DNA from 2 places in the Lysinibacillus sp. C5.1 genome. Region 1 is predicted to be linked to the other one. Evidence: a T-box and tRNA genes for the amino acid it is inferred to sense, from the RefSeq annotation. Region 1 holds a T-box; the other holds one or more tRNA genes.
What was found. A T-box is a leader RNA that pairs with one kind of tRNA and senses whether it is charged. The one in region 1 lies ahead of trpS (tryptophan--tRNA ligase), so its partner is inferred to be a tRNA-Trp.

Region 1 (4,393 bases):
TTCACAAGTAGGCTACATTAATGCACACGGAACAAGTACACCGTACAACGATTTATTTGAAACACAAGCTGTAAAAACTGCCTTTGGTGAACATGCTTATAAATTAGCAATGAGTTCTACTAAATCGATGACAGGTCACTTATTAGGTGCTGCTGGTGGTGTTGAAGCGATTTTTACAGCACTAGCATTGAAAGAGGGCATTTTACCTCCAACAATTAACCTAACAGAGCCAGACCCTGAGTGCGATTTAGATTATGTACCAAATGAAGCGCGTAAGGCGAACATTGAATATGCAATGAGTAATTCTCTTGGTTTTGGTGGTCATAACGCAAGTCTATTATTCAAAAAAATAGAGGAATAATGAAAAAACGTCAGCCTAATTTACAAGGCTGACGTCTTTTTTTAAAAGTTAGCGAATAGAAAAGAAAGTAAGAAGAAATAGAAAGGATGCCGTTTATTTGTTTCGTCTTTTTATATTTTTAATGAGCTATGGCTTAATGATACTTTCTATTGGCAATTTAATTTTATATTTGAACTATCGGACACTTGGTTATTCTTGGTCAGTAGTCTTAAAATTTATCATGCACACAACTGAGTTTTATATCGCCATTGGAGCTTGTATTGTTCTTTGTAGTGTTGTGCTCGACTTTGGTTTCGATAAAACAGCGAATCTTAAAGATAAGGCTTGAATATCACAGGCATGGCGAATGCTTCTGCTACTTTTTTGGCCAAGTCTTCACCTTGTACATCATGGCTTTTCGCTAAAGTATCCATACCATCAATAAATGAATCTGTTTCAAGGTCAATCCATTCGCCGAAGTTACACATCCATGTTGTCAGCTCCGTTAATAGGGACTCGTCTAAAGGCAGTTGCTCTAATTCTAAATTGGCGTGACAATGGCCACACCATAATGGATCTGCACCAAAGTCACCTTCTAATAGAAGGGTTTTGATTGTTTGATGACAATGTTCACAGAGCATATGTTAATTCCTTTCTTAGCGGTTTGTGCGGCCTAAGCCCATTGCTTGTTCCATATGCTTTAAAGTTGCGCTTGCAATAGCATTTGCTTTTTCTGCACCTTCATCCAAAATAATGTCCAGTTCAGATGACTCTACAAGGTTATAAAATCTTTCTTGAATTGGTGTTAGGTGGTCGATTACTGCTGAAGCGACACCTTGTTTGAAGCCACCGTATCCGATGCCTTCATACTTTTTCACCAAATCTTCAATTGCTACACCTGAAATAGCGGATTCAATCGTTAGTAAGTTTGAAACACCTGGTTTATTTTCAACATCAAATGCCACAATACCATCAGAGTCAGTGACAGCAGATTTGATTTTTTTCTCGATATCTTTTGCTGTATCTAAAAGTTTAATCGTTGCTTTTGTATTTGGATCAGATTTGCTCATTTTTTTTGTAGGTTCTTGTAATGATTTAATACGAGCTCCAGCTTTTGGTAATTGGATTTCAGGAATCGTTAACACTTCACCATAACGTTTGTTAAAGCGCTCTGCAAGGTCACGTGTTAGCTCAATATGCTGTTTTTGATCATCCCCTACAGGAACAATATTCGTGTTATATAATAAAATATCAGCCGCCATTAATGGTGGATAGGTTAAAAGAGCTGCTGAAACAGTTTCTTTACCATGTGATTTATCTTTAAACTGTGTCATACGCTCTAGTTCACCAATAGACGCGACACATTGTAGCATCCATCCCGCTTGTGCATGAGCTGGTACTTCAGATTGAATGAATAACGTTGACTTTTGAGGGTCAATTCCAGTCGCAATATAAGTAGCCGCTAAATTACGGATGTTTTGACGTAACTCTTTTGGATCTTGCGCAACAGTAATGGCATGTTGGTCAACGATACAGTAAATAGCATTCCCTTCATGCTGTAGTGCTGGGAATTGCTTGAATGCACCAAGATAATTGCCTAATGTTACAATACCTGTTGGCTGTACGCCTGAAAAAATAGTTGTCATAATTAGTTCCTCCTCGGGGTTCGAAAAATAAAAAAACATCATGCGTCCTCATTAGAATAAACTAATGAAGGGACGAATGATGTTCGAATCCGCGGTACCACCCTGCTTGCCTTAAAAGGCCACTTTGCTTCGTAACGTGAAGGGACGAGCTTTGCTAATGGGGTCAAGTGAAGACTTGAACGTTCACAAAGCTAACTCGGAAGTCCATTCCAAATGCATACATGGTCTGTTTCCAGCAACCACAGACTCTCTATACATGTATATTGCAAATGTACTACTCTTCGTCAGCGTTTTTAACTACACTATTTAATGTGTAGAGAGTGTCTTTTCGAGAACAACAATCAAAAAACTGTTGACCATCCAGACTGGCGCAAATGCGCTTCTCTTGTTGCACAAAATTATAGTATAAAGACTTAGTTAAATGCAAGCCTGTAAATTCAGTCTTATGACTGAATTTTTTTTGTTGTAAAAAAAGGAAACCAATATTATCTAAAGTACGTCTTAATTGTACACGTCTACATGACATTATTCTCGTTTGTGTTTTTTAATTGAGAACAACTAGTTTCGAGAAATTCATGTTTAAAATGACTTGTTACTGGGAATATTATTATTAGTTCATTGGACATACCAAGAAAGTGAATACTTAATTGAATACATTAAGGTAGTATTAATAGACAGAATATTTTGTAACAAAGTCATATATCCTGTATTCTTTTTTTCCTTGGAACTATATTCAAATACAGCAGAGTGCTGTATAATGGAACTGTAGATTTACATTACATTAATTCTAATTTAAGAAATTGGTTTATAGATAACGAATACAAATAGAAAGGATGTGTCAGTATGATAGTTACTTTATTTACATCACCAAGTTGTACGTCTTGTCGTAAAGCAAAAGCATGGTTAGAGGAGCATGAAATTCCTTATACAGAACGTAATATTTTTTCTGAACCGTTAAGCATTAGTGAAATCAAAGAGATTTTACGAATGACGGAGGATGGAACAGACGAAATTATTTCTACTCGTTCTAAGATATTCCAAAAATTGAATGTAGATGTTGAGAGCTTACCTTTACAACGCTTATATGAATTAATTCAAGAATATCCTGGATTATTACGCCGACCAATAATTTTAGATGAGAAAAGACTGCAAGTAGGCTATAACGAAGATGAAATTCGACGATTTTTACCGCGTAAGGTTAGAGCTTATCAATTACAAGAAGCACAGCGTATGGTGAACTAAAACCCACTTAGACTGCATAGAATGATGTAGTAGGTGTTACAAATGCAAAAGCATGTTGTGACATCTATTTTTTTATGTTTTACTTATGTAAAAACCTTCATTCAAAACTAATATTTAATAGGTAAAAGTCATATATTTCCGTAAAAGTATGTTAAACTTGATTTAATACAAATAGTTTACTACAATTTCAATTATTCAAATATCTTCTTTGAAACGGTGTATATCCTTTTCATTTTATGAAAGAACAGCATACAATAGAATTAGAGACAACTGTGACCAAAAAAATTACGATTACGGTTGCTCGATGATTTTCTGTGGTGTGGTCAAAGGTTGAAAAACAAAGGAGTATGAAGGTTAAAAACAATGAATCAAAGCATACTAATGAAATAATACTGTTTTTCGACAAATGACAGTGAAGGGAGATGAGGTCTAGTGGACATCGAACGTGTAAATGAGAATACACTCAAGCTCTTTATTACGTACAATGATATAGAGGATCGCGGCTATAGTCGTGAAGAAATTTGGTACAACCGAGCAAAGGGTGAACAACTTTTTTGGGATATGATTGATGAAGTGAACACTGAAGATTATTTTGATGTAGAAGGTCCGATTTGGATTCATATCAATGCGTCAGAAGTAGGCTTAGAAATCATTGTCACACGTGCACATATTTTAAAAGACGGTGAAACATTAGATGGTCATTCACATTTTGATGAACAAAAAAGTATGTTTGCCCCATTTGACGAAGTTGGAGAGGATCTACTTAGTCAATTAACTCAATTTGGTGACATGGATGAATCAGAGTTATTTATGGATACAGACATTTATGTTTATAAATTTAAAGATATTGATGAGTTAATCCCCGTTGCAAAACGGATGACAGATGACTTAGTGGATTCCTCATTATTCAAATATGAAGGTAGTTACTATCTTGTAGTAGACTTTGCGAATGCAGACGATGATTTAAATCGTCATGATAAAAACGCGATTATTAAAGAGTTTTTAAGCCCTTCTAATTTCACAATTCATCGCCTTGAGGAATATGGCGAAAAAATTATGGAATACGATTGCTTTGAAACTGTACGAAAATATTTTAGTTAACATCTTCATGCTTCTGATTATCAGAGGCTTTCAGACTGTAGACACACTCAAAATGAGTAGGACT
Region 2 (4,393 bases), 500 kb from region 1:
CTTGCTGTAATCTATTTGTAAGCCATTGTTCCGACTCATTTTGTTCCAATTGATAAAGTGCTAAAAAACGTTGTATCTCTTGTAAATTCATATCGTTTTCCTCCATCTATCCCCATATTAGATGAACAGCATACAATTCACCACGAAAAAATCCGTAAGAAAACATACATCTTTTATATATGAAATACTTTGTTCAAATTTAAAACGGCAAATTAAAAGTTAGATGATTTACACAATACTTAATGCCTTAATGACAATAATTAAATGCTTAAAAAACAAAAAAAAGCATGTAGCAAAATTTGCTACATGCTTGATGACCCCTACGGGATTCGAACCCGTGTTACCGCCGTGAAAGGGCGGTGTCTTAACCGCTTGACCAAGGGGCCGTGGCTCCGAAGGCAGGACTCGAACCTGCGACAACCTGATTAACAGTCAGGTGCTACTACCAACTGAGCTACTTCGGAATAATTTTAAAATGGGCCTAAATGGACTCGAACCATCGACCTCACGCTTATCAGGCGTGCGCTCTAACCAGCTGAGCTATAGGCCCCTCTTGGAGCGGGTGATGAGAATCGAACTCACGACATCAGCTTGGAAGGCTGAGGTTTTACCATTAAACTACACCCGCAAAAATGATGGGTCAGGACGGAATCGAACCGCCGACACTTAGAGCTTCAATCTAATGCTCTACCAACTGAGCTACTGACCCGGAAAATGGAGGAGGTAGAGGGATTCGAACCCCCGCGCGGTGTTACCCGCCTGTCGGTTTTCAAGACCGATCCCTTCAGCCAGACTTGGGTATACCTCCGGAATGAAACAATTATGGTGGAGCCTAGCGGGATCGAACCGCTGACCTCCTGCGTGCAAGGCAGGCGCTCTCCCAGCTGAGCTAAGGCCCCATTTGTTAAAAAGATGGTCGGAATGACAGGATTCGAACCTACGACCCCTTGGTCCCAAACCAAGTGCTCTACCAAGCTGAGCTACATTCCGTTCATTTATTGGCGCGCCCGGCAGGAGTCGAACCCACAACCTTCTGATCCGTAGTCAGACGCTCTATCCAATTGAGCTACGGGCGCTAAATATTAAAAATGGTGCCGAGGGCCGGAATCGAACCGGCACGGTAGTCACCTACCGCAGGATTTTAAGTCCTGTGCGTCTGCCAGTTCCGCCACCCCGGCACATTTGGAGCGGAAGACGAGGTTCGAACTCGCGACCCCCACCTTGGCAAGGTGGTGTTCTACCACTGAACTACTTCCGCATGTGCATAAGATTATTTATCCTGGCAATTATAAATTTGAAATATAGATGATGCGGGTGAAGGGAGTCGAACCCCCACGCCTTGCGGCGCTAGATCCTAAGTCTAGTGCGTCTGCCAATTCCGCCACACCCGCAAATATGATGAGCCATGAAGGACTCGAACCTTCGACCCTCTGATTAAAAGTCAGATGCTCTACCAACTGAGCTAATGGCTCATATTAAGAAATAAATGGCTGGGGTACTAGGATTCGAACCTAGGCATGACGGAATCAAAATCCGTTGCCTTACCGCTTGGCTATACCCCAATATTTTATTATGGGGCGACTGATGGGAATCGAACCCACGAATGTCGGAACCACAATCCGATGCGTTAACCACTTCGCCACAACCGCCATATGTAATATAACAGTAGTCTAACCTAAAAAATTTGGCAGGGGCAGTAGGAATCGAACCCACACCAAAGGTTTTGGAGACCTCTATTCTACCGTTGAACTATGCCCCTATTGAATAAAGAGCTGGTGGAGGGGGACGGATTCGAACCGCCGAACCCTAAGGAGCGGATTTACAGTCCGCCGCGTTTAGCCACTTCGCTACCCCTCCAAGGGATGGTGCCGGCGATAGGAGTCGAACCCACGACCTACTGATTACAAGTCAGTTGCTCTACCAACTGAGCTACACCGGCACAAATAAGGACGGTCCCGACCGGGATCGAACCGGCGATCTCCTGCGTGACAGGCAGGCATGTTAACCGCTACACCACGGGACCTTAATTTTATTTGGTTGCGGAGACAGGATTTGAACCTGTGACCTTCGGGTTATGAGCCCGACGAGCTACCACTGCTCCACCCCGCGATAATAGTACTTTCATAATAAATAAATGGTGGAGGATGACGGGCTCGAACCGCCGACCCTCTGCTTGTAAGGCAGATGCTCTCCCAGCTGAGCTAATCCTCCACATAAAAAATAAGCGAAGCGACGTCCTACTCTCACAGGGGGAAGCCCCCAACTACCATCGGCGCTAAAGAGCTTAACTTCCGTGTTCGGTATGGGAACGGGTGTGACCTCTTTGCCATCATCACTTCACTTATTCAGTTGAAAGAACTCGTTCTCTCAAAACTGGATAAACGTTCATTGAATGTTTCAAACTTTTTGGTTAAGTCCTCGATCGATTAGTATTCGTCAGCTCCATGTGTCACCACACTTCCACCTCGAACCTATCTACCTCATCGTCTTTGAGGGATCTTACTTACTTGCGTAATGGGAAATCTCATCTTGAGGGGGGCTTCATGCTTAGATGCTTTCAGCACTTATCCCGTCCACACATAGCTACCCAGCGATGCCTTTGGCAAGACAACTGGTACACCAGCGGTGTGTCCATCCCGGTCCTCTCGTACTAAGGACAGCTCCTCTCAAATTTCCTACGCCCACGACGGATAGGGACCGAACTGTCTCACGACGTTCTGAACCCAGCTCGCGTACCGCTTTAATGGGCGAACAGCCCAACCCTTGGGACCGACTACAGCCCCAGGATGCGATGAGCCGACATCGAGGTGCCAAACCTCCCCGTCGATGTGGACTCTTGGGGGAGATAAGCCTGTTATCCCCGGGGTAGCTTTTATCCGTTGAGCGATGGCCCTTCCATGCGGAACCACCGGATCACTAAGCCCGTCTTTCGACCCTGCTCGACTTGTAGGTCTCGCAGTCAAGCTCCCTTGTGCCTTTACACTCTACGAATGATTTCCAACCATTCTGAGGGAACCTTTGGGCGCCTCCGTTACCTTTTAGGAGGCGACCGCCCCAGTCAAACTGTCCGCCTGACACTGTCTCCTGCCCCGCTAAGGGGCATGGGTTAGAATTTCAATACAACCAGGGTAGTATCCCACCGACGCCTCCTTCGAAGCTGGCGCTCCGAGATCTCTGGCTCCTACCTATCCTGTACAAGTTGTACCAAAATTCAATATCAGGCTACAGTAAAGCTCCACGGGGTCTTTCCGTCCTGTCGCGGGTAACCTGCATCTTCACAGGTACTATAATTTCACCGAGTCTCTCGTTGAGACAGTGCCCAGATCGTTACGCCTTTCGTGCGGGTCGGAACTTACCCGACAAGGAATTTCGCTACCTTAGGACCGTTATAGTTACGGCCGCCGTTTACTGGGGCTTCAATTCGCAGCTTCGCTTGCGCTAACCACTCCTCTTAACCTTCCAGCACCGGGCAGGCGTCAGCCCCTATACGTCACCTTACGGTTTTGCAGAGACCTGTGTTTTTGCTAAACAGTCGCCTGGGCCTATTCACTGCGGCTCTCATGCGCTTGCACGCTCAAGAGCACCCCTTCTCCCGAAGTTACGGGGTCATTTTGCCGAGTTCCTTAACGAGAGTTCTCTCGCACACCTTAGGATTCTCTCCTCGACTACCTGTGTCGGTTTGCGGTACGGGCACCTCTCACCTCGATAGAGGCTTTTCTTGGCAGTGTGAAATCAGGAACTTCGTCCATACGGACTCGCCATCACAGCTCAACGTTACAGTGTGCGGATTTGCCTACACACACGCCTTACTGCTTGGACGCGCACAACCAACGGCGCGCTTACCCTATCCTACTGCGTCCCCCCATTTCTCAAACGGTGAGGAGGTGGTACAGGAATATCAACCTGTTGTCCATCGCCTACGCCTATCGGCCTCGGCTTAGGTCCCGACTAACCCTGAGCGGACGAGCCTTCCTCAGGAAACCTTAGTCATACGGTGGACGGGATTCTCACCCGTCTTTCGCTACTCATACCGGCATTCTCACTTCTAAGCGCTCCACCAGTCCTTCCGGTCTGACTTCAACGCACTTAGAACGCTCTCCTACCACTGACATCGTAGATGTCAATCCACAGCTTCGGTGAATCGTTTAGCCCCGATACATTTTCGGCGCAGCGTCACTCGACCAGTGAGCTATTACGCACTCTTTAAATGATGGCTGCTTCTAAGCCAACATCCTGGTTGTCTGTGCAACGCCACATCCTTTTCCACTTAACGATTACTTTGGGACCTTAGCTGGTGGTCTGGGCTGTTTCCCTTTTGACTACGGATCTTATCACTCGCAGTCTGACTCCCGTGTATAAATATCTGGCATTCGGAGTTTGTCTGAATTCGGTA

Region 2: it has a tRNA-Trp gene. The T-box ahead of trpS (tryptophan--tRNA ligase) is inferred to sense a tRNA for this amino acid. The anticodon was not compared.

The regions. Positions count from the first base shown of each region.
Region 1 is NZ_CP066226.1:729,511-733,903, forward strand. It holds gene fabF (beta-ketoacyl-ACP synthase II) at 1-361, shown strand, start outside; gene I5435_RS03270 (YuzI family membrane protein) at 459-689, shown strand; gene I5435_RS03275 (hypothetical protein) at 673-981, opposite strand; gene trpS (tryptophan--tRNA ligase) at 997-1,986, opposite strand; T-box leader at 2,052-2,283, opposite strand; gene spxA (transcriptional regulator SpxA) at 2,833-3,228, shown strand; gene mecA (adaptor protein MecA) at 3,661-4,329, shown strand.
Region 2 is NZ_CP066226.1:232,747-237,139, reverse strand. It holds gene I5435_RS01155 (nitric oxide synthase oxygenase) at 1-91, opposite strand, end outside; tRNA gene I5435_RS01150 (tRNA-Glu) at 315-386, opposite strand; tRNA gene I5435_RS01145 (tRNA-Asn) at 388-464, opposite strand; tRNA gene I5435_RS01140 (tRNA-Ile) at 477-550, opposite strand; tRNA gene I5435_RS01135 (tRNA-Gly) at 555-628, opposite strand; tRNA gene I5435_RS01130 (tRNA-Phe) at 637-709, opposite strand; tRNA gene I5435_RS01125 (tRNA-Ser) at 716-808, opposite strand; tRNA gene I5435_RS01120 (tRNA-Ala) at 824-899, opposite strand; tRNA gene I5435_RS01115 (tRNA-Pro) at 914-990, opposite strand; tRNA gene I5435_RS01110 (tRNA-Arg) at 1,000-1,076, opposite strand; tRNA gene I5435_RS01105 (tRNA-Leu) at 1,090-1,178, opposite strand; tRNA gene I5435_RS01100 (tRNA-Gly) at 1,184-1,258, opposite strand; tRNA gene I5435_RS01095 (tRNA-Leu) at 1,310-1,391, opposite strand; tRNA gene I5435_RS01090 (tRNA-Lys) at 1,400-1,472, opposite strand; tRNA gene I5435_RS01085 (tRNA-Gln) at 1,488-1,562, opposite strand; tRNA gene I5435_RS01080 (tRNA-His) at 1,574-1,649, opposite strand; tRNA gene I5435_RS01075 (tRNA-Trp) at 1,686-1,759, opposite strand; tRNA gene I5435_RS01070 (tRNA-Tyr) at 1,774-1,857, opposite strand; tRNA gene I5435_RS01065 (tRNA-Thr) at 1,864-1,939, opposite strand; tRNA gene I5435_RS01060 (tRNA-Asp) at 1,951-2,023, opposite strand; tRNA gene I5435_RS01055 (tRNA-Met) at 2,035-2,109, opposite strand; tRNA gene I5435_RS01050 (tRNA-Val) at 2,136-2,211, opposite strand; rRNA gene rrf (5S ribosomal RNA) at 2,225-2,340, opposite strand; rRNA gene I5435_RS01040 (23S ribosomal RNA) at 2,407-4,393, opposite strand, start outside.